2 regions of the Bartonella sp. W8122 genome follow, and region 1 is predicted to be linked to the other one. Evidence: predicted binding sites of a transcription regulator. Region 1 holds the regulator's gene; the other holds the start of a gene.
The links. The regulator LexA, encoded in region 1, represses DNA repair genes until DNA is damaged. The targets are predictions, from matches to a motif close to TGTTCNNNNTGTGTTCNG.
Positions count from the first base shown of each region.

Region 2: the regulator LexA is predicted to act here: its motif matches at 9,786-9,803, upstream of recA (recombinase RecA).

Region 1 covers NZ_JACFOO010000001.1:1,606,273-1,618,398, reverse strand. Annotated here, with positions in the region: gene parC (DNA topoisomerase IV subunit A) at 1-226, shown strand, start outside; gene queF (preQ(1) synthase) at 318-788, opposite strand; gene queC (7-cyano-7-deazaguanine synthase QueC) at 828-1,532, opposite strand; gene H3S83_RS07090 (YrbL family protein) at 1,616-2,230, opposite strand; gene H3S83_RS07085 (arginyltransferase) at 2,259-3,005, opposite strand; gene rimO (30S ribosomal protein S12 methylthiotransferase RimO) at 3,119-4,432, opposite strand; gene lexA (transcriptional repressor LexA) at 4,850-5,569, opposite strand; gene hpaR (homoprotocatechuate degradation operon regulator HpaR) at 8,395-8,883, shown strand; gene H3S83_RS07065 (hypothetical protein) at 8,981-9,184, opposite strand; gene H3S83_RS07060 (TetR/AcrR family transcriptional regulator) at 10,093-10,710, opposite strand; gene H3S83_RS07055 (TonB-dependent receptor) at 11,148-12,126, opposite strand, start outside.
Region 2 covers NZ_JACFOO010000001.1:1,864,389-1,876,514, reverse strand. Annotated here, with positions in the region: gene rpmD (50S ribosomal protein L30) at 1-56, shown strand, start outside; gene rplO (50S ribosomal protein L15) at 77-544, shown strand; gene secY (preprotein translocase subunit SecY) at 775-2,121, shown strand; gene H3S83_RS08170 (adenylate kinase) at 2,118-2,696, shown strand; gene rpsM (30S ribosomal protein S13) at 2,880-3,248, shown strand; gene rpsK (30S ribosomal protein S11) at 3,374-3,763, shown strand; gene H3S83_RS08155 (DNA-directed RNA polymerase subunit alpha) at 3,857-4,870, shown strand; gene rplQ (50S ribosomal protein L17) at 4,894-5,319, shown strand; gene H3S83_RS08145 (DegQ family serine endoprotease) at 6,205-7,599, shown strand; gene H3S83_RS08140 (replication-associated recombination protein A) at 7,647-8,927, shown strand; gene H3S83_RS08135 (OmpA family protein) at 9,039-9,710, shown strand; gene recA (recombinase RecA) at 9,927-11,009, shown strand.

The sequences.
Region 1 (12,126 bases):
ATCGGAAATGACACGCGGTAAGGGAGTGCGCTTGCAACGCTATAAAGATGGTGGAGTGAGTGATGCAGTTACCTTTAAATTGGAAGATGGTCTCACATGGCATGATACTGCCGATCGTACCTTTAGCCGTAGTGCAGCAGATTTGATAGAATGGCAAGGAACGCGCGCCGGAGCAGGGCGGATGGTACCGAAGGGCTTCCCGAGATCCGGAAAATTTTCCGGTTAGCTCCAGAATAGCCCCAAACCTTCTATTCATTAAGTGAAGACGGAAAAATGTTATTTTTCTGTCTTCTAGAACGTTTTTTTAAAGTTATTTATCAACCACGACCACGATAATTGGAAACGTTCTGCTCGGGAATCCAAACGTCCTCAGGCGTTTTTCCTGTTTGCCAGAACACATCAATCGGTATGCCACCACGAGGATACCAATACCCTCCGATGCGCAACCAATGGGGTGACAAAAGTTCCACGAGGCGACGTGCTATCGTGACCGTACAATCTTCATGAAAAGCGCCATGATTACGAAAAGACCCCAAATAAAGTTTTAGCGACTTGCTCTCGACCAGCCATTCATGGGGCACATAATCAATCATCAGATAAGCAAAATCCGGTTGGCTTGTGATAGGGCAAAGTGACGTAAATTCAGGTGCTGTAAAGCGGACACAGTATTTTACATCGGCCTGAGGATTGGGAACGCGCTCCAATACCGCTTTATCAGGAGATTCCGGAAAAGGTGTCTTTTTTCCTAATTGCTTTAGATTCTCGTAAATAGAATGATCGGATGCCATTGAATTGTCCTTGAGGCAAAGTTAATTTAGTAAGGGATATTAACGAAGCTTTTTCGCTTTGTTGCGATTGACTGCTTTAATCCAGAATGAATTGTCCTCATATATTGTTGGATCATCTACACCCGCCAAGGCAAAGGCCTCCCGCCGTTCAACACAAGTCCCGCAACGGCCACAATGATGTTCGCCTCCTTTATAGCATGACCAGGTATCGGCAAAAGGAACGTTATATTTCACTCCATCTTTTACAATTGCCGACTTATCCTGATCAACATAAGGGGTTAGTAATCGACATTGTCCTTCCAGAGATAATTGTTCCATTTTATTGAATGCATCGATAAAATCTGCACGACAATCGGCGTAAATAAAATGGTCTCCACCATGTACGGCAATCGCGACGCTATCTCCGTGTTTTGCTGCTGCAATAGCGAACGCTATTGAGAGGAAGACAGCATTTCGATTGGGAACAACAGTCGATTTCATGTTTTCCTCGGCGTAATAACCATCAGGAACGGCGATATCATCTGTCAGTGAAGATCCGGAAAGATTTTTTCCAATTGCCGATATATCAATCGGATAATAGTCGACTCCAAGCCGTGAAGCACATTTTTGAGCGAAAACCAGCTCTTTCTTATGCCGCTGGCCATAGTCGAAGGAGATTACGCCTTTGAGGCTTTGTTCATGGGCAAGGCGATAGGCAAGTGTGACGGAATCCAGTCCGCCTGAACAGATAAGATAGGTTTTCATTTTGTCCCTTGTTTTAAAAAACCGGGTGGGCTGCGACCGGTATATGCCCTTGCTACCAAAGGCGCCGAGAACTGTAAAGCCCGTCAGTTTTTTCCGCTTTTTATTCGTTCCATAAAATGTTCAAACCGCGCATAAACTTTAAGATTTTTCTTTGTATTGACCGAAGGAAAGTAGGTTCTAACCTTCAAAGCGGATTTTTCAGATATACCGTCTATTATAACAACTTCTTCCTTGCCGTTGCGATAAGCCAGAACCAAATTCCAGGGGTTAAGGTCATATAAAACGACATTGGTTTGTTTCACCCCATTCTCGAATTCATCCAAAGCAGTGCGGATCTTACTAACATCTTTAGCAACCGGTTTAGCGTAGTCGTTGTTCTTGTCCTTTTCCGCTTTAACAACCAATCCCCAACCAAGATCGGTTTGCTGGAGTGCGACGACCGTAAACATGTGAGGCTGAATGCTTTCCGCATGGGGATTGATGCGCACAATTTCAAACAATTCATGCATGTTGACAGAGTTAGCGCCCAAAGGCTTGAACCGCTTTTTCCATTCCGGTACTTGCTTTGTTTTCGCTATCCATTCCGGTCGCAAAACCTTCACTAGCAAATCGGGGTTGTCGGGATGAATGAAGACCAAGCGTGCATTCCCCTTGAATTTCGGTTCACGCCCCTTCAGTTCAATCATCTCGTTCAGCATATGGACTTCCTCGCAGGATTAACGTTTTCTACTCTTTTGTTAACTTCCAGCCGTGTGATGTCAAATGTTCTTGCGGTTGGTAACGCGACTTATATTCCATTTTTCGGGATCCGTTCACCCAGTAACCGAGATAGACATAAGGAAGACCAAGTCGTTTTGCCCGTTTGATGTGATCGAGAATCATAAAAACGCCAAGAGAAGACCGTTTTTCCTCCGGTGAAAAAAATGAATAGACCATTGATAATCCGTCTTCTACTTTATCGGTCAATGCACCGGCTAGTAGTTTGGCCTTGTCATCTCCCTCTTCCCCGTTAGACGGCTTCTGCCGATATTCAATGAGCGATGTTTCGACTTCCGTGTCTTCGACCATCATTTGATAGTCCTGAAATGTCATCTTGCTCATTCCACCATCGTCATGGCGTATTTCGAGATAATGTTTGAAAAGCAGATATTGCTCGACCGTTGCCTTGGGAGGACGGACCTGACCAACCAGTTCGCGGTTTTTCTTGACAATTCGTTTCATCGTTTTGTCTGGGACGAAATCTTTCACGACGATACGAACGGAGACGCATGCATTACAGCCATCACAAACCGGCCTATAAGCAATATTTTGCGATCTCCGGAACCCGCTTTGCGTCAAGACAGTATTTTTTTCTATTGAATATGGGCCGACAAGATAGGTAAATACTTTTCTCTCCAAACGTTTGGCCAAATACGGGCAGGGCGCCGGAGCTGTCAAAAAAAACTGTGGTTCGTCTTTATCACTAGTTGCCATAATTATCGCATTACGAAAACACCACACAACTTTTTATACTGAAAACTATAAAGCTTGCCTCTATCATTCATCAAAACAAAAGAGCTTGTCAAATAACAACTCTAGCGCAATTTCTAGACAATCATTCCATAAAGGTCATAATCATCAGACTGTTCGATTTTTACCGTTACCAATTCTCCGGTCCGGATTGGACGACGAGATGTCAAATGTACAACGCCATCCACTTCAGGAGCATCATATTTTGTACGCCCGATGCCTTTATGTCTATCACTTTCGTCGACAAGCACCTGTAACCGTTTACCGATTTTTTTCTTCAGAAGTTGTGCGGAAATTGTTTTTTGATGTGCCATAAAACGTTTCCACCGACTTTCCTTAATTTCCTCAGGAATAATTTCCAATCCTAGGTCGTTAGCCGCTGCACCTTCTACAGCCTCATATTTGAAGCAGCCGGCACGATCTATTTTTACCTCACTCATCCAGTCCAGAAGCAATTGAAAATCTTCTTCCGTTTCGCCCGGAAAACCAACAATGAATGTTGATCGCAAAGCAATATCCGGACAGATAGAACGCCATTTTTCAATGCGTTTATTAATTTTTTCAAGATGTGCCGGGCGCTTCATATTACGAAGAACCGTAGGAGAAGCATGCTGGAAAGGAATATCGAGATATGGCAGTATCTTGCCCTCGGCCATAAGTTCAATGACGTCATCAACATGGGGGTAGGGGTATACATAGTGCATACGGATCCAGACACCCAGCTCTCCAAGTTCTTTGGCTAGATCATAGAAACGGGCCCGCACCGAATGGTCTTTCCAGACACTTTCGCTATATTTCAAATCTTGCCCGTAAGCACTCGTATCCTGCGAAATGACCAGTAATTCCTTTACGCCAGCTTGTACCAGTCTTTCTGCTTCTCGTAAAACGTTTGACGCTGGTCGCGAAACGAGCTTTCCTCGCAATTGGGGAATAATACAGAAGCTACAATGATTGGAACAGCCTTCGGATATTTTTAAATAAGCATAATGACGCGGTGTCAAACGAACGCCTTGCGGTGGAACAAGATCAACAAAAGGATCATGGACGGGTGGAGCAACCTTATGGACCGCTTCCATTACGCTTTCGTAAGCTTGTGGTCCGGTAATAGCCAAGACGTTCGGATAAGTTTTGGTCACTACCTCAGGTTCTGCACCGAGACAACCGGTCACTATGACCTTACCATTTTTGTTCAAAGCTTCACCAATATTGGCGAGCGATTCATTACGTGCAGAATCGATAAAGGCGCATGTATTGACGATCACCAGATCGGCCCCGTCATGTTTGGGAGCGATCTCGTAACCTTCAGACCGTAATTTTGTTATGATGCGTTCAGAATCTACCAGTGCTTTAGGGCACCCCAAAGATACAAAACTGACACGTGGAGCTGACATATTATTTCCTGCAAATATACGAAATTCTAAAACACGTTTTGTGTTGGCCTAATCTCTTTTACTAAAAAGGCAAGCCCCTAACGCTGAAAACACCATAAACATCATGGTCCAAAACAATCAGTCCTTGTTATTGGACATCACGACATCACCGGACTGCCACAAAGACGCATAAATTCGTACCAAATTTCAAGCTTTTTTGCCAAATTTCAAACTTTTTTGTTTGAGCAACCAATTTGTTCATAATTCCTGAATGAGACGTAATCCCTGTGTGAAACATCACTGTCAAAACCGGTCATTTTAAACCGCTTTGACAATCCTCAATATAAGCTTCCGACGATCATCAATTTTAAACAGTGTGTGCCAGATGGCGTCGTTAATGAGCTGAATTATGATAATCGATGTCGCCTTATCAAACCGTCAATAGCGTCGTATCAACCCGACGAGTTTCCCTTGAATTTTGATACGGTCAGGACCGAATATTCTTGTTTCATAAGCCGGATTGGCTGCTTCAAGAGCAATTGAGGCGCCTTTTCTTCTATAACGTTTCAACGTTGCTTCCTCGTCGTCAACGAGGGCAACAATAATTTCTCCCGGATTTGCGGTGTTTCCACGTTTGATTATCACCGTATCGCCATCAAAAATTCCGGCATTGATCATGGAATCCCCTTTAACTTCAAGAGCGTAATGTTCACCGCTCCCAACCATATCAGGAGGCAATGAAAGCATGTTGGTCTGGTTTTGAATGGCCGAGATAGGAACTCCTGCAGCAATACGCCCCATAACCGGAACATTTACGTTGGCTGCCGGACCGCTTTCGCCGTCATTGAGCTCTTTCGCAATGATATTTTTAAAGGGTTTGTTTTTCGTGCCTTCTATGACATTTGGAGAAAATTTACGCACAGTATTTATAGGAGGTACCATGGATTCGGGCAGTTTCAGAACTTCCAAAGCACGTGCGCGGTTGGGGAGGCGACGAATGAAGCCACGTTCTTCCAAAGCTGTAATCAACCGGTGAATGCCCGACTTCGATGCTAGATCCAATGCTTCTTTCATCTCGTCATATGAAGGGGGAATACCGGTTTCTTTTAGGCGGTTATGAATAAACAGAAGCAATTCATACTGCTTGCGGGTTAACATAAAACTCTCCAATAACACGAATCAATGAGAAACAAAACCAGAACATACACTATATGTTCTATTAATGTTCTACAAGCATTTAAACGTTTTTCACGCGCGATAAATTATAAAGTGGAAGTTTGTCCTGAAACAACTGGCTGGTTTTATCCATAATCCAATTGTTTTAACTTCAAATGGATAGACGATATAAACGGTCATAAATAAGCAAATGCAACAGTGTGCAATAAACTAAAATGTTTGGTCGAAAGTTCTGTTTGAATAGGATTTCGCTCGACGCCGATGAGAATTTCACTCTCCAAGCGTCTTTCGTTGTGCATTTAGATATCCTCTTAACAAAGATTGCTCAACTGATTGATTTTTCTATAAAAATAGAGCCTGATATATCGTGTCGAGCTGCGAGCGATATACGAATTGTCTTTTCATTGAAAAACCTTGCAAGCCCAATTGATCAGAGGCTCGCCTAGGTAATTTCATGCCGACGAGTTTTTACTCCTCAGATCAGTCAATTGAATGTCCTGATGGGCAACTGGCGACGAGCAAGTCTGAAATAATTGCGCCGGAACTACCCAGAATAATAAGTTTTAGCACAGCTTCGGTTTTGTCTCGGCTAATCCGCTTTGTTCATTCCAAACTTCAAAACAAAGTGTATTCTGCCGATCGGCAATCTTTGTAAGACCAAACCGCGAAAATGGTCGGTTCTTACAGTTATGTAAAATTAGGTTAAATGCTAAAAATTCCTGCCTTCAAACGTCATAATTAAAACTTGATGCGCATGATTTTCGAAAGGTCTAAAGGGAAGGGGGCAAGCGTCAGTTCGTATCAAAAGCTCGTCAAACACTCAATTATTAGCACCCCTATCTTCTATTTCGGGCTTTATATATCATAAAATTGTCTGTCTATCGCTCATACCCGCCTCATCGAAGGTGGATAGTCTCATTGCCGATTTTCATCGTATTTTTTGCTTGTAAATTTATAATTGTTCGAAATTACGGTCTTCAAGAGTTCGGACATTAATTCACGGATCAAGCCGCATTGATTTGTTATTGGCGTTGCTGCAAATTTTTGAAGAATCTGAAATGTGTTAGGCAATGAATACCGTGTCCCAATCATAATCGCGGATTTGTAGAGCATCTACTGTTACGTCCTCCAACATTTGGCCCTGGCGGTGCGTTCAAACAGCGATGCCGATAACGCATCGAATTATCTTTGGTTGGTCCAAATTCTGTTACATGTAAAATTCACATAAAGTGCCAATCTGTCTTTGTCGCCCCGGTTTTCGTGAACGTCGAAATCGGCGTTCAACATAATCGTTTATGCCTGATAACCCAAACTTCTCAAAAATTAATGAGAAACAAAATTAACGTGTAATTTGCCTTATTACCGTGCATTTACCTTGTATCTTACATCCCGATTTCTTACACAAAACCTGAAACAGCTTTGAGACGGGCACAGCGCGTAAATTTGTGGCGAGATGGTAATCAATAAAAAGCTCAATTATTTTCGGGGTTTTTATTGCAGATTTGATCAACAATCAGCTTCCCCGTCTCTCGTGCCCGATATAAAAAAGTTCCATAATATATCTTATGCAATAAACAGACAAACAAGAGAACAATCTTCTGGCACATAGTGATTACAGCACGTTGACAGAAGCCGCGTAGTTGTTACGGCTGTTTGATAAGCCAAATAATGGTTCCGACATGTCGATAGCAATTGCAAGATAAATCGGAAAAAGCCAAAACGACGTGTCATAACGACGTGATTATGTTGGCATGACTAAAACATCAGAGTACCGAACCTACATTTTTTCTAATATACAATGGTTACTACCGCAACATCCGTATAAGTTCCCTCAGCGATTTTTTTACTAGGCTGAGGTTGCACCTGCCCTGTAAAAAATGATCCATTGTGCCAGTGTGTGCCCAGCGAATTTTATCGGCTCTTGCTCAATAAAGATTTTTCCCGCATCAGAAATTAAGAATAACTCAAAGGGTATATTATATCCCGAAGCCGATTTCATTCGGCGTTTTCCAGCTAGTCCATTTTGTCCCATGTTGAATATGAGAGTATAAGATATGGGGGCATTTTGTAGACTATTGAAGTTATTAATAATAATCGACCCATTATATGTAATAAAATCTATTATCGTAATATAAATAAACGATATGAATATTGACGATTTCTCTTTTTTCGAAAAAGAGTAAAACAAATGACAATGCGCCATAATACAAATTCTCGAATGTTGTTTTTTTACAATAAAAATTTTAAATGTAATTCATAACAATGAAATCGCGGCACCCTCACCCCATCTTTATCGGAGTATAACTGTAACATTCAATATCTAAAAAACCGGGTAATCTTGAAAACATAAAGTCCGTTTTCGGTCGGTTATATTAGCTAGCAAGGCACTGCTAAATGGCAATTTTCTAAAGGCTTGAGCCTATTGCGTAATGTAGCCGGATGGATGTCGACCATGGAGGTTCGCAAGAAGGAGAGCAAAAATATTCGACAGTCTCCCGAATGAAGATGCAAAATATGAGTTAAAATAACCACGAGATCTGAAACAGAATTGGGACGGTGGGTGTTATTTTTCTGCAGAGGTTAATTGGATGACTTTTACCGCTTTTAAATGAATTTACGAAAAACCTTTTCATCAAGCAATCGGTAATAACAATCGAAATATTGCTATCAAGGGACATAACGAAAAATATTGGCCTGTCAGTAAAAGCCTTATTTATAGAACAAGACCTTCTTCTGACCGATCTAACAATTTGCAATTTTATTGTTCGCAATTTATATGCGTGCAATCCAACATCGAGATTACGAAAATGACACTTCGATCATTCCAGAGATCGACTCCTATGGCGCTCCTTTCAGCACGTGAAGCGATTATGGAGTATCTCCGGCCGCATTTGAGGAATTTCAATCTAACAGAACAGCAGTGGCGCGTGTTGCGAACCTTAACGGCAGTCGATGAAATTTCTACCACCGACTTGGCTGACGCTACTGTCATTCTGGGTCCTTCGCTCACACGCATTTTACGTGATCTTGAAGACAGGAAACTGATAAAAAGGTGGACTAGCCCGGAAGACGGACGACGTTCAATGGTAATGATAAGCAAAACCGGTTCCGACCTCATCGGGGAAGTCGGGGTTGGTTCCGAAGTGATATATAACGAAATAAGTCGGGCTTTCGGCCGAGAGAATTTGTCAGAATTGCATAAATTGCTTGGTGAATTTATAGAAAAAGCTAAACTGGCTGGTACCATTATCCATAAAATATTGGAAGAAAACGCTGGCCAGCCCGAAGAAAAGTAGCTTACCGATTTTGAGTTTTGTTTTCCGACAAGGAAATATCGTTAATCCAGTCGGTAGTCATCCTCTTTCTCGTATCTGGCTGGTTCTTCAACTTCTATTAGTCAAGCGACATAACGGCATTTACCTGCCCTGTTCCGGAAATAGCAAAGAGTTCGGTAACAAACTCCGCTTTCCCTTTGTAGGTTTCTCCACCTAATACGCCTAACATCATAGACGTGTCATGCATAGAACCTTCGCCAAAGCAGACAAGAGAATATTGAGAAGCTTTCGCAATAATTTCAAGATCAACCTGTGAAATCACATTGAAAGCCGTTCTTCCATCATCTGCGGCTACCGAATGGTCATTGACTTGGTTAAGTACTCCATCACGACGAAACCGTTCAAAATCTTTATTCGCCTTTTCAATCCGCTCTCTCAGTGTATTTTTGCCATCTGTCCTCTACCCTTGCTATGCATTATTTTTCAAACGTGAACGGATGGAATTTTCTTTCGGAAAGCGTTTTTATTGATTTTGTTAATCTCGAATGAAAGCGTGAAATTTGGTTCGCTAAAAAGCTCGGCGCAAAATTTGCTTGCAACTAGAAAATTTTGTTACCGGCATTAATGATTTGTTGCTTTGTGTGCCCTGCTCCGATGCCTAGCGTCAGCGATATAAAAGCGCACAATCGGCTATGCGATAAATTTCTGTCTGTTAAACCCGAACCCTTATACCGCCTAAAGTGAATATCGGGTTCGATTTAAGAACTCACCATAGCGAGTCACACAACACATCAATATCAATGCGATTTTCAAAATTCGCTGAATATTCAACAATCATATGTGGCACGATAAAATTTACTAGCACAACCGATCTATTGGTTACTATAATATTTAATACGTTAAATAGTTTAATAAATATCAAGAATTGATTTCAAAAACCGATTGCGAGGTGAGTGAAACTTGTTTAACCCAGCGGCAAAATAAAAATCCAGAATTTCAAGGAACACATGTTGAATCGAAGCGAGGTGCCTTGATATCAATGTCGATTTTGTCGGCTACTTACCTCAAGATTTGAAGGAATGTTTACTGCCGATGAGCTAAGTTTCAATTTCTCTTTTTTTAGTTTTGCATCAATATTCACATACCGCGGACTTTTAACCAAATATAGAATCGATGAACGTTATCGCATCAATGGAATAGAGATTTTTGGTAGCTCTCAAATATTTTTATTTATTTTCGTTCGGAAATTTCATCAAGAATAGAAAGGCTACCCAATATAAGTGCACGAATGCCAATGGCATATTCATCATCTATACCCGGAATGCCGAGGTTTGATTGATAACGGGTTAAATCCTCTTCATCTTTATTATCCGGCAAAACGCTATCAGCTACCGAAAGTGTGTGATAACAAATGGTAAAAGCCAGCCAATGCGACTGAATGAATGAAAGATGGTAGGTTTCAGCGAGTTTCTGTTGATGTATAAAAATGCGCTGTTCGATTGCGGGAGTAATCATATCGCGGCGAAGCAGATAAGGCGTTATACCTTGATGGGTTTCGACGAGTTTCCACAATGAAGAAGCAAGTGTTACAAGATAATCATGCAAACTAACGTTTGACGTTATTTGAGGTAATTTCCACTTCAAGAAAATGGTTTCTGCAGCAAGAGTTTTTAAAGCCTCCAATCCGTTAACGTGATTATAGAGAGCCATATGGCTCACACCTAATTTTTCAGCAACGCCAACAAATGTAATTTTGGGTAGCCCAATTTCAATAGCGGCTTCCAGTATTCTATCTTTGTTGATTGTAGGCGGTCTTCCCCGTGAAAGTTTTTTGGGCGGTTCAGTCATTAGAGCCAATTTTGTTCGAGTTTTAAGAAAGAAATTTGAAAAAATATATCACGAACAATTGAATGGAACAATCAGATGGCTTCCGGGCCTAACAACTTTTTGTCTTTAAATTCTGCATCTTATGTGACGTAAGCATTTTTAACGAGTGAAAATTTATCGAGGCGAAACTGCCCAACCAATATGCACCCATTATGTATCGTCATCTCATCTGTTTTAATGGTCTTATTAACCCGAAATGATGGTTAGCTAACTTAATTAGGCAAGCTGCTCACGCATTTTATCCAACTCAACGGACCAAAAGAACAAGTGTTGCGCTATATGATTTTTGTAGTTTTTTGAAAACTAATATCCGGTTCGATAAATGGCTAACAAAAAAGCCATATAGAATGCTATATGGCTTTTTCCTGATTTGACTGGTCAATGTGCAATAAGGACTACTAAAATTTCATTTTCAAACCAACACCGAATTCACGTGGTTCGGTAATATAAGCTTGAATGCCTGCTATACGATCGCGATTTTTTTCTGTTGGAACACGCTCATCAAACAGATTTTTTGCATAGCCAAATATTTCCATATGATCATTCGGTTTATATGATAGCTGCATATTGGCAATTGCATAGGATCCCACGCGTAAAGCCGGATCATTATCATCTGTTGAATAGTAGTCATCTGTGTAGCGCACATCGCCACTCAACCGAAGGTTTTCTATGATATCCCAATCAGCACCGACATTGAACATGTAACCCGGTGCTTTTGCAAATTTCTTACCATCAAACACATTGCCGCGTGTGTCACCGAATTCACTTGTATCGGTATGGAGAAGCCCGAGGCCTCCGCGCAACAGAAGATTGTCAAGCAATTGATAATCGGCTCCCAATTCCGCACCGTAAGTTTTTGCTTCATCGGCATTGACGATGATTGAACCGAATTGTTTGCCGTTCATGTAATCGGTGACAGAACGTTGGGAATCTGTGTAGCGGGTGTAGAAAATATTCGGAGTAATAGAGAGTTTGCTGTCAAGCACGGTGATACGCGAGAAAATTTCATAGTTCCACGCTTTTTCAGCATCAAAATCATAATACCGCTTACCGGAAAAATTAAGTCCGGTTCCGCCCGGCAAATAACCGCGAGAAGCCATAACACCAACAGTTATATCGTCGCGAATATCGTAAGAGAGTGAAATTTTCGGAAGTACAGCATCAAAACTTTCATCATAAATGTGGCGAACACCCGGAACATAGCTTGCAACACCGTCGTGCCGGATACCGTCATATTGATAACGCAAACCTCCGGTCAACGCCCATTTTTCAGCAAAACGATATGTCAGTTCGCTGAAAACACCGACACTGTCCTGATCAACGGTAAAATCGGTTGATGCAAAGTCGTGCAACATATGGTTGTCCGAATTGCTTTTT
Region 2 (12,126 bases), 260 kb from region 1:
TGCGTGGTATGATTGCAAAAGTAGAGCATCTCGTCCGTATTGTGGATGAAGGCTGAGGATTGTAGGAGTAAAGAACATGAAACTCAATCAACTGCGCGATCAGGAAGGCGCTACAAAGAATCGTAAAAGAGTTGGGCGCGGCATCGGTTCCGGCATGGGAAAAACGGCCGGTCGCGGTGTAAAAGGTCAGAAGGCACGCTCGGGTGTTGCTATTAACGGTTTCGAAGGCGGGCAAATGCCTGTTTATCGCCGTTTGCCGAAGCGTGGTTTCAATAATCTGTTTGCAAAAAGCTTCAATGAAATATCGCTTGGGCGTTTGCAGGCCGCTATTGATGCCGGTAAAATCGATGCATCAAAGCCTGTAAATGTGGCTGTGTTGAAGGCTGCCGGTGTCATTCGTCGTGAAAAAGATGGTGTCCGTCTTTTGTCGGATGGCGAATTGAAAGCCAAAGTAACCTTGGATATTGCTGGTGCTTCAAAAGCAGCAATCGAGAAAGTTAGCAAAGCCGGTGGCGTTGTTAATATTCAAGCTGCCGCCGAATAAAGCAATTTCTTGAAACATATGTCGGTCTGGTGTGATGTGGTAAGCATTCATTCCAGACCTTTTTTATATGTATGATTGTTATTGCAAAAACTATTTTTATCAGGCAAAACGTCTGTGAGTTAAAATAGGTTTAACGAACATTGTTTCTCTTTGCGTTTTTTTGCGCAGGGGGGTAAAGCATGTGTTGATTTTCATGGTGTTTTGCCGTGAATTAAAACCGGAGAGATTTTATGGCATCTGCCGCAGAACAACTGGCTTCCAATCTTAATTTTGGCGCCTTTTCACGCGCTACCGAACTGAAGAAACGTATCTGGTTTACTTTGGGTGCATTGCTTGTCTACCGTTTTGGTACTTATATTCCTATGCCGGGAATCAATGTTGATGCATTGAGACAGACATTCGCCCAACATTCTTCTGGCGTTTTGGGTCTGTTCAATATGTTTGCCGGTGGTGCTGTCGGTCGTATGGCAATTTTTGCTCTCGGTATCATGCCCTATATCTCTGCATCTATTATCGTGCAGTTGATGACCTCCGTTATCCCTTCGCTCGAAGCCTTGAAGAAAGAAGGCGAGACAGGACGAAAGATCATCAATCAATATACGCGTTACGGGACTGTTTTTCTGGCACTCATTCAAGCCTACGGAATTGCCATTGCACTTGAAAGTGGTATGGGTACCGGCTTGCAGATTGTATCCGATCCGGGGATGATGTTCAGGATTACCGCAGTGATTACGCTTACCGGTGGAACAATATTTTTGATGTGGCTGGGTGAGCAGATAACCTCTCGCGGAATTGGTAATGGCATATCACTCATTATTTTTGCAGGTATTGTTGCAAATCTCCCGTCTGCGATTGCACAGCTTTTGACAGCGCATGCGCAAGCCGATCTTTCCACATTTATGCTGCTTCTTATCATTGTTATTTGTATTGCAGTTATTGCTGTTATCGTTTTTGTGGAGCGCGCTCAACGGCGGATCATTATTCAGTACCCCAATCGCCAGATGGGTAACCGGATGTTCAAAGGCGATACATCGAATTTGCCGCTGAAGCTTAACACAGCCGGTGTCATTCCTCCGATTTTTGCATCGTCACTTTTGATGTTGCCTGCAACGGTCAATAATTTTTCACAGAATATGCCGCATTGGCTGCAAACGATTTCGTTTTCGTTAAGTCACGGGCAACCGCTTTATATGATTGTTTATGCGGGGCTTATGGCTTTCTTCTGCTTTTTCTATACCGCTATTGTCTTTAATCCGAAAGACACAGCTGACCAGTTGAAAAAGCATTCAGGATTTATCCCGGGAATAAGACCGGGTGAACGGACAGCGCAATATATCGATTATGTGCTTACACGCATTACAGTGGTCGGCGCGATTTATATTATCCTTGTTTGTCTTTTGCCGGAATTTTTAATGTCGACGCTACATGTTCCGTTCTATCTTGGTGGTACGTCGCTTTTGATCGTTGTAACTGTAACACTCGACACGATTGCCCAGATTCAAGGTCACCTTGTTGCCCATCAATATGAGGGGTTACTTAAGAAATCAAAACTCAGGAGCGGGAAAAGAAATAGATGAAACTGATTTTTTTAGGACCGCCCGGTGCCGGTAAAGGTACTCAGGCAAAAATACTAACCGAGAAATACGGTATTCCGCAATTGTCAACAGGTGACATGTTGCGCTCTGCTGTTGCTGCCGGAACCGAGATTGGCAAAAAAGCCAAGTCGATTATGGATGCTGGTGGACTGGTTTCTGATGAAATCGTCAACCAGATAGTGTCTGACCGGATTGACGAGCCCGACTGCAAAAAGGGGTTTATTCTCGACGGCTATCCTCGCACAGTAGGGCAGGCGGAAGCATTACAAACAATTTTGTCGAGCAAACATACAAAGCTTGATGCAGTGATTGAACTCGTAGTTGATCAGATTGCACTCGTTGACCGTATGAAAACCCGTGTGGCGGAAACCATTGCTGCAGGTGGAAAAGTCCGTTCGGACGATAACCCCGAAGCTTTTGCCAAACGGCTTGTCGAATATAGCGAAAAAACTGCACCATTATCGCAGTTTTATGCAAAGACCGGACTGTTGAAGAAAATTGACGGCATGGCTCCTGTAAAAGAAGTCACATCAGCGATTGAAAAGATACTTCACTGAAACAGTTCATCATATATGTGAAAGGGAGTTGACTTTTGCGGTGAAATCCGTCAAAGACAGCACAATTTCATTTTTTTGAGAGATGATTGGAATCGGCTTTGTGTGCGGTTCTGGTCGTTTTGTGCTTTAGTTGTTTCATGACTACTGCACAAATGGTTGAAATTTAATTTAAGGAGAACAGGCGTGGCTCGTATTGCTGGCGTCAACATCCCTACGAATAAACGCGTTATTATCGCTCTTCAGTATATTCATGGGATTGGGCCGAAATTTGCTAAAGAAATCGTTGATAAGGTCGGTATTCCTGCTGAGCGCCGTGTGAGTGAACTTTCGGATGCTGAAGTTCTTCAAATCCGTGAAGCTATCGATCACGATTATCAGGTGGAAGGTGATCTTCGTCGTGAAGTCTCGATGAATATCAAGCGTCTTATGGATCTTGGTTGCTATCGTGGCTTGCGTCACCGCCGTTCGTTGCCGGTTCGCGGTCAACGTACCCATACCAACGCACGTACCCGTAAAGGCCCGGCACGGGCAATTGCCGGTAAAAAGAAATAATTAGCAATACATGAATTCGCTTCACTTGCAGGTTGGTCGTAAAAGGTTACCAAAAATGCAAGTGGTAGCAAATAAGGTGTAGCCGCTGGAACTACGGCGGTGCAGAGATCAGTGAAAGGAAAATTATGGCCAAAGAGCCTACACGTATTCGCCGTCGCGAACGTAAAAACATTTCATCGGGCGTAGCCCATGTTAATTCGACATTCAATAATACGCTCATCACGATCACCGATGCTCAGGGAAACACGATTTCCTGGTCGTCTGCCGGTGCTCAAGGGTTCAAAGGTTCGCGTAAATCGACACCTTTTGCTGCTCAGGTTGCTGCAGAGGATTGTGCAAAAAAAGCACAGGATCACGGGATGCGGTCGCTGGAAGTAGAAGTTTGCGGTCCTGGTTCAGGTCGGGAATCAGCTTTACGGGCTCTTCAAGCTGCAGGTTTTATTATTACATCTATTCGTGATGTGACACCCATTCCGCATAATGGTTGCCGTCCGCGTAAGAAACGCCGCGTTTAATCCGGTTGTTTTTCGGTGTCAGGGCGCTGCTCTGGCGTTCAAGCTGGCCGTCACGGCTGAATGGTGACGGAAGTAAAGGACAGGAATAGGAATATGATCCAGAAAAACTGGCAGGAACTGATTAAGCCTAATAAAGTCGAGTTTCAAACGCAAGGTGGTTCAAATAAAGCTATTGTAATTGCCGAACCGTTGGAACGCGGCTTTGGTTTAACATTAGGTAACGCTTTACGGCGCGTGTTGCTGTCTTCCTTGCGGGGTGCAGCTATCACAGCTGTACAGATCGACGGTGTGTTGCATGAATTTTCGTCAATACCGGGCGTGCGGGAAGATGTCACTGATATTATTTTGAATATCAAAGAGATTGCCATCCGCATGGAAGGTGAGGGACCAAAACGCATGGTCGTCCGTAAAGAAGGGCCGGGTGTCGTCACAGCCGGTGATATCCAGACGGTAGGCGATGTTGAAATCCTCAATCCGGAACATGTTATCTGCACGCTCGATCAGGGCGCAGAAATCCGTATGGAATTTACAGTGAATTCGGGTAAGGGCTATGTCCCGGCAGATCGCAACCGTAATGAAGATGCTCCAATCGGGCTTATTCCGGTTGATAGCCTTTATTCGCCAATTCGCAAGGTTTCTTATAAGATCGAGAATACCCGTGAAGGTCAGGTTCTTGACTACGACAAATTGATCCTGACGGTTGAAACGAACGGTGCGGTCACGGCAGAAGATGCTGTTGCTTTTGCTGCTCGTATTCTACAGGACCAACTTTCGGTATTCGTCAATTTCGAAGAACCCCAGAAAGAGGCTCCGCAAGAGCAGGTCTCCGAACTTGCATTCAATCCGGCCTTGCTCAAGAAGGTGGATGAGCTGGAACTTTCAGTTCGTTCTGCCAATTGTCTTAAAAATGACAATATCGTTTATATTGGCGACCTTATCCAGAAAACGGAAGCAGAAATGCTGCGTACTCCTAATTTTGGTCGTAAGTCGCTCAATGAAATCAAGGAAGTTCTTGCATCTATGGGACTTCATCTTGGTATGGAAATCCCCGCTTGGCCGCCTGAAAATATCGACGACCTCGCAAAACGTTATGAAGATCAATACTGAGTTAAAAATTAAGGAGAAGGCTCATGCGCCATGGTAAGTCAGGCCGCAAGCTGAACCGCACTGCTAGTCACCGTAAGGCGATGTTTGCCAATATGGCAACGTCACTGATCGAGCATGAGCAGATCGTGACGACGCTTCCAAAGGCAAAAGAAATTCGTCCAATCGTTGAAAAGTTGGTAACGTTAGGCAAGCGTGGAGGTCTTCATGCACGCCGGCAAGCCATTTCTGCGATTCGCGATGCAAAACAGGTAGCGAAATTGTTTGATACATTGGCACCGCGCTACGCTACACGTAATGGCGGTTATCTGCGTATTATGAAAGCCGGTTTCCGTGCCGGTGACAATGCTCCTCTGGCTGTTGTGGAATTTGTTGAACGCGACATCAATGCCAAAGGTGCAGCAGATAAAGCACGTGTAGAAGCTGCTGCCAAGGAATCAGAAGCCGCTTGATTGGCTATCATTTGAAAAAATGATTAATGTTAAAAAACCCGCTTGTTTGGCGGGTTTTTTGTTTTTTTGGCAGTTTATTCGTTGAAATCGGAAATGTCACGTTTGAGGCCGATTTCGGTTGTTTCGACTTATAACCGGAAATTCATTGGCGTTTTAAAATTTTTGTTGATGACAGTGCGCGGGATTGTCGCTCGGCGAAAACGGGTCTCGTTTGGTAGTTGAATTACCGCAGTGCTTGATGATGAATGATTATTGGACATTGGCTATCGACTTGCCATGAGCCTGCTTCATAATTGAAGAAGAGACACGCATTGTTGAGCCATTTATAATGGATTGAAAATGAATGGCGTTCGTTTCATAAAATTGCCTTCCTGTTGAATGGCTAATTCCATTAAAAATTGCCTGAAAATCCGGATCAGCTCGCCACTTATTTTACTATTTTTTCTTGAGATGTCTTATCAATAGGAACGTTTTACGTGAAAGACATGAATGTGGTCGGGCGGAGGGAGATAATCGGATATAAATAGATGATAATTGGGCGAATGAGAGCTTCGGAAGGACAATGTCATAGAGCACTCAATATCTTGCGAGCTTTACATATATTATGCGAAGTTTTTATAATTGTCAGATGGCACAAAAAAGAAAGCCGGAGTTGGTGAGCCTATTGATGATAATATCAATGGGATTGGCGAGTGCACCGAGACTCGTAACTACTGACAACAACATACTAAAATCAATTCAATTTCGTTCTTTTGACAAAATCATAAATAGAATGAGAATCTGTTGAAGGCTGTCGAATAAGGATCGTTTCTTTTGATGAAACGCTTATAGATTGAAAACTGCCCGAACCATTACAAGAATAAAGTCTTTTGTAAGGAAATAAGAATGAAACCCATTTTCAAGGCCATTGTTCTTTTCAGCTTATTGACAGCCCTTTTACCTCAAGCAAGCTTTGCAGAAGTTCCGCAGTCACAAGCCGAAATCAAATTGAGCTTTGCACCTCTGGTTAAGAAGACAGCACCGTCTGTCGTCAACGTTTACGCGGCAAGAATCGTTCGTGCCCGTTCACCTTTTGCCAATGATCCATTTTTCGAACAATTTTTCGGGCAACCGTTACAAAACGCACCATCACGCAAGCAATCGTCGCTCGGTTCCGGAGTTATTGTTGATCAAAGCGGGCTTATAGTGACGAATTATCATGTTATTCGTGACGCCGACGAAATCAAAGTCGCTTTGTCCGATGGACGTGAATTTGAAAGCAAAGTGATGCTGAAAGACGAGGCGACAGATATAGCAGTTCTGAAAATCACTCCGAAGGGAACTCCCTTTCCGGTCTTGCCTTTGGGCGACTCGGATGAAGTCGAAGTTGGCGATCTCGTGCTTGCAATAGGTGATCCGTTCGGCGTGGGGCAGACCGTTACCAGCGGTATTGTTTCAGCACAAGCCCGTACACGTGTCGGTATTTCCGATTTCGACTTTTTTATCCAGACAGATGCCCCGATCAATCCCGGCAATTCTGGTGGTGCATTGATTGATATGCGGGGTGAGCTCATCGGTATCAACACGGCCATCTATTCGCAGTCGGGTGGTTCGGTTGGAATCGGGTTTGCCATTCCGGCAAATCTTGTAAAAACCGTTCTTGATGCGGTAAAAAGAGGAGAGCAGACATTCGAACCTCCCTATATTGGCGCCTCTTTTCAAAATGTAACAGCAGATGTTGCCGAAGGGCTGGGAATGGCTCAGCCTTATGGCGCCATTATTACCGATGTTACAAAAGGAAGCCCCGCTGAACAAGCCGGTCTTAAAATCGGCGATGTTATTTTGAAGGCGCAAAATGTGCGTATTGATAATCCGGACAGCCTTGGTTATCGACTGATGACAACGGGGATCGGTCATACGCTCGATATTGAGTATCTGAGAAATGGTGAGACTGGAAACACCTCTATTTCTCTCACTTCGGTTCCCGAAAACGAGGTTTCACGTCCGGAAAAATTGACAGGAAATACTCCTTTTGCCGGTGCCGAAGTTATGAATTTGACGCCAATGAATGCACGCCGGTTTCATGTAGCGCCAGACACAGTAGGCGTTGTAATCAATAATGTCGACGACAATAGCAATGCGGCAGGTATCTTTCAGCGTGGTGACATTATCCATGGTCTCAATGGCAAGGACATCAAGACAGTTGACGATCTGAAGAAGGTCCTCTCAAAAGGTAATCCGCGTATCTGGCAACTCGAATTCGAGCGCAATGGCATGTTGGTTCGTCAATTTGTGCGTTGAGGTGACAGGTGACTAACGACCTTTTTACATCCTCTACTGATTCCGACATGGATAAAACCAGGCCGCTTGCGGAAAGAATGCGGCCGCAACACCTATCGGAAGTTATTGGTCAGGACCATCTCACAGGGCCGGAAGGTGTGTTAACCAGAATGATCGCATCGGGTTCAATGGGGTCAATGATTTTCTGGGGGCCTCCAGGGACTGGAAAAACAACCGTGGCACGTCTTCTCGCAAACGAGACAAAATTGGCTTTTGAACAGATCTCGGCTATTTTTTCAGGCGTTGGCGAACTTAAAAAAGTGTTCGAGAGTGCCCGTGCAAGACGTATGTCTGGCAGGCAAACATTACTTTTTGTTGATGAAATCCATCGCTTCAATCGTGCTCAACAAGACAGTTTTTTGCCGGTTATGGAAGACGGGACAGTCATACTTGTCGGTGCAACGACTGAAAATCCATCATTCGAACTGAATGCTGCTTTGCTTTCGCGTGCACGCGTTCTTACTTTTCATCCGCTTGATGAAGAAAGTCTGGCAACAATTCTTAAAAGAGCCGAAAAAATCGAGGGTAAAACATTACCCGTTGACGAGCGCGCACGGGAAATGCTGGTGCATATGGCAGATGGCGATGGGCGTGCCGTGTTGACCATGGCAGAAGAATTGTGGCGTGCAGCGCGGTCGAATGAAGTTTTTGACGAGAAAGAACTGCAAAATATCGTCCAGCAAAGAGCTGCTATATACGACAAAGGCCAAGACGGACATTATAATCTGATTTCGGCTCTTCATAAATCGGTTCGAGGTTCCGATCCCGATGCGGCGCTTTATTATCTTTCGCGTATGCTGGATGCAGGAGAAAATCCGCATTATATTGGCAGGCGGCTTGTGCGGATGGCAATTGAAGATATCGGGCTTGCCGATCCGCAGGCATTGGTCATCGCCAATGCTGCAAAAGATGCCTATGACTATTTGGGATCTCCCGAAGGCGAACTTGCGTTTGCTCAGGCCTGTATTTATCTTGCAACGGCGCCGAAATCCAATGCCGGCTATACCGCTTTTAAGAAGGCAATGCGGTCAGCTCGCGAAAACGGCTCCTTAATGCCGCCAAAATATATCCTTAATGCTCCTACAAAATTAATGAAGCAGGAAGGTTACAGTGAAGGCTATCGTTATGATCATGACGAGCCGGATGCATTTTCAGGTCAGGAATATTTTCCTGAAAAAATGGGGCATCAACATTATTATGACCCGCCGGAACGGGGGTTCGAGCGTGAAATAAAAAAGCGCTTGGAATGGTGGGAAAGACTACGTAACGAACGCAAAAAAGAAAATTAATATGGTATTAACGGATAAAAATTGAATTCATCTAGTGAAATCCGGTAAGCCACCTCTATAATCTCCGACAGGAGATTTACGCGAATCTACTCAAAACGGAGATTACAAACTATGTTGAAAAAGTTGGGCATTCTTTTTCTCTCTGCCAGTTTTTTGACCGCATGTGAAACGACAAATCCCTATACCGGCGAAAGTCAGGTATCGAAGACGGCAACCGGCGCAACAATTGGTGCTGTCGCTGGTGCTCTTGGTGGTTTGATGGTCGGCGGATCGAGCCACGCGCAAAGAAATGCTGTTCTGATCGGTGCCGGCGTTGGTGCGCTTGGCGGTGGACTCATAGGAAATTATATGGACCGGCAGGAAGCCGAACTTCGTCAACAATTGCAGGGAACCGGCGTATCTGTTACCCGTGTTGGTGATCAGATACGGCTCAATATGCCGGGCAATATCACTTTCAATACCGATCAGGATTCAGTCAAAGGGCAGTTCTATCCGGTGTTGAATTCTGTTGCCATTGTATTGAAAAAATATAACAAATCTCTGGTTGATGTTTTTGGTTTTACGGATTCGACCGGCAGTCTCCAGCACAATCAGGACTTGTCGCAACGACGCGCACTTTCGGTCGCAAATTATCTTAATAGTCAGGGCATTGATGGGCGGCGTCTGGCTGTTCAGGGATACGGACCTTCCAATCCGATTGCTTCAAATGATACAGTCGAAGGGCGCTCGCAAAACCGTCGTGTAGAAATCCAGATTGCTCCTTTGCGTCAGGACGGTTATTGATTTTCCCGATCTGCTAACTTTTTGAAACCGCCGCACAAACGGCGGTTTTCTTTTTACCCAGTTTATTTTCTTTAAGAGAACATTATTAGAACAAAAATAATTAATTCAATAAAAACAATGTATTAAGATACTTGCCAAAAGAGAACAAATAGTGTACAAAAACATTATAATCAAGTGCATGCTCTGGCTTCATATATTAGAAAAGGTTAGTGTAAGATGTCACAGAATACATTGCGACTCGTTGAGGACAAAACAGTGGATAAATCGAAAGCTCTGGATGCCGCACTATCCCAGATTGAACGTTCATTTGGCAAAGGCTCTATTATGCGCCTTGGCGATAATAAGCACATTGTCGAGATCGAAACAATTCCGACAGGTTCTTTATCGCTGGATATCGCGCTTGGTGTAGGTGGCCTTCCCAAAGGGCGTATCGTAGAAATTTATGGGCCTGAAAGTTCCGGTAAAACAACTTTGGCGCTTCATACAATTGCCGAAGCGCAAAAGCGCGGTGGTATTTGTGCGTTTATTGACGCCGAACATGCTCTTGATCCGGTTTATGCCCGCAAACTTGGTGTCGATGTTGAAAATCTTCTCATTTCGCAGCCCGATACAGGCGAACAAGCTTTGGAAATTACCGACACATTGGTCCGCTCGGGTGCTGTTGACGTTCTGGTTGTTGACTCTGTTGCAGCTCTTACGCCGCGCGCTGAAATCGAAGGCGAGATGGGAGATTCGCTTCCCGGTCTGCAAGCTCGTTTGATGAGTCAGGCTCTTCGCAAATTAACAGCTTCAATTTCCCGTTCGAATTGTATGGTTATCTTTATCAATCAGATTCGAATGAAAATTGGCGTCATGTTTGGTTCTCCGGAAACGACGACTGGCGGTAATGCTTTGAAGTTTTATGCTTCGGTTCGTCTTGACATTCGTCGTATCGGTTCGATCAAAGATCGTGATGAAGTTGTAGGAAACCAGACTCGTGTCAAAGTCGTCAAAAACAAGCTTGCCCCTCCGTTCAAGCAGGTAGAATTTGATATTATGTATGGCGAGGGAATTTCCAAGTTAGGAGAACTTATTGATCTTGGTGTAAAAGTCGGCATTGTTGAAAAATCCGGCGCATGGTTTTCTTATAATTCCCAGCGTTTGGGGCAGGGGCGCGAAAATGCCAAACAGTTTTTGCGTGACAATAAGGAAGTTGCCGAAGAGATCGAGGCTGCCTTGCGCCAGAATGCAGGTTTAATCGCAACGGAACTACTGGAAAACGGTGGCCCGGAAGCCGATGATGAAAGTGCAGCGGGGTGATCCGGTTTCATCGAAACCGGCTAAGATAGGTTAGGAAGATTTCCGGCTCGAAATTTTGTCCATACCAACGTGAAAACGTTTAAGGAATTACGATTTCGAAATCCGGTTCATGATTGAATAAGGGGCGTTAGCCGGAAGGCTGCCGCCCTTTTATTTTACATAATTAAGTTAGCGATTAGGAATAATTCCGTTAGCATTGAATATGAACATTGTTTGATAGAACTTGAATTGTAAGGGCTAGCTAATAAAGCAGGCTGGAAAAACCGACTGGAAAACCGACTGGGAAAAAAGGCCGGAAAAAACATGCGGAAAAAAATGGCTGGAAAAGTGGCTATGTCGGAGTGAAACGGCTTTGTTCTGTCGAAATCATATTCGCTTTGCAGTGGTTGTGCGTGACTACACAGTTTTTCATGAAGATTCTTCTGTCGTCATTCCAATAGTGTTCGTAAAATTCCTTAAAATTCCCTGAAAATCTATTTACGGCATTTTGTACAGCGCATTGTACTTTAACATGAACGAAGTGTCCGGAGTTTTGTCGTTATCAGCGCGAGGTGTTCGCTTTTTAACAGCGTTTTGATCGGGCGCTTCTGGAAAACAAATTGAACGGATAAAAGTTCGGTCTAATGAACTTTATTATTCATTATTACCAATGGTTGTCTTTCTCTTAGCTCCGTAAGCAATTATCGCAGAATGAATGAGCCGTGTTCCAATTTTATGAATTGTCGTGCCCCGAGTTAAGCATTTGACCAACTGTTGCTGGCAAATTCAAAAATTCGCGGATGAAAGTTTATCAGGTGCGGGTCAGTGTTGGTTTCGGGATTAAATAATGCGGGGGAAGAAGAACCGATTTGCGGTAGAAAATTGAAGAAAAACGGGTTTAACACAACGAAATGTAGCCGTAATTCAAAAAATTCCCTCTCACGCAATTCATCGAGGATATTTGGGTAACAGATTCCCACAAGGATTTATATAATTTGGGAATTTGTGATAGAGCGGCCCTGACCAAAAACCGGACAATGGATAGCCATTGAATTTAAGCGGATAAAATGTGTTCATCAGAAGTTGCTTTCGCTATCGCCCATTAAAGTCTTCGTGATAATGTTTGAATAAGCGCAAT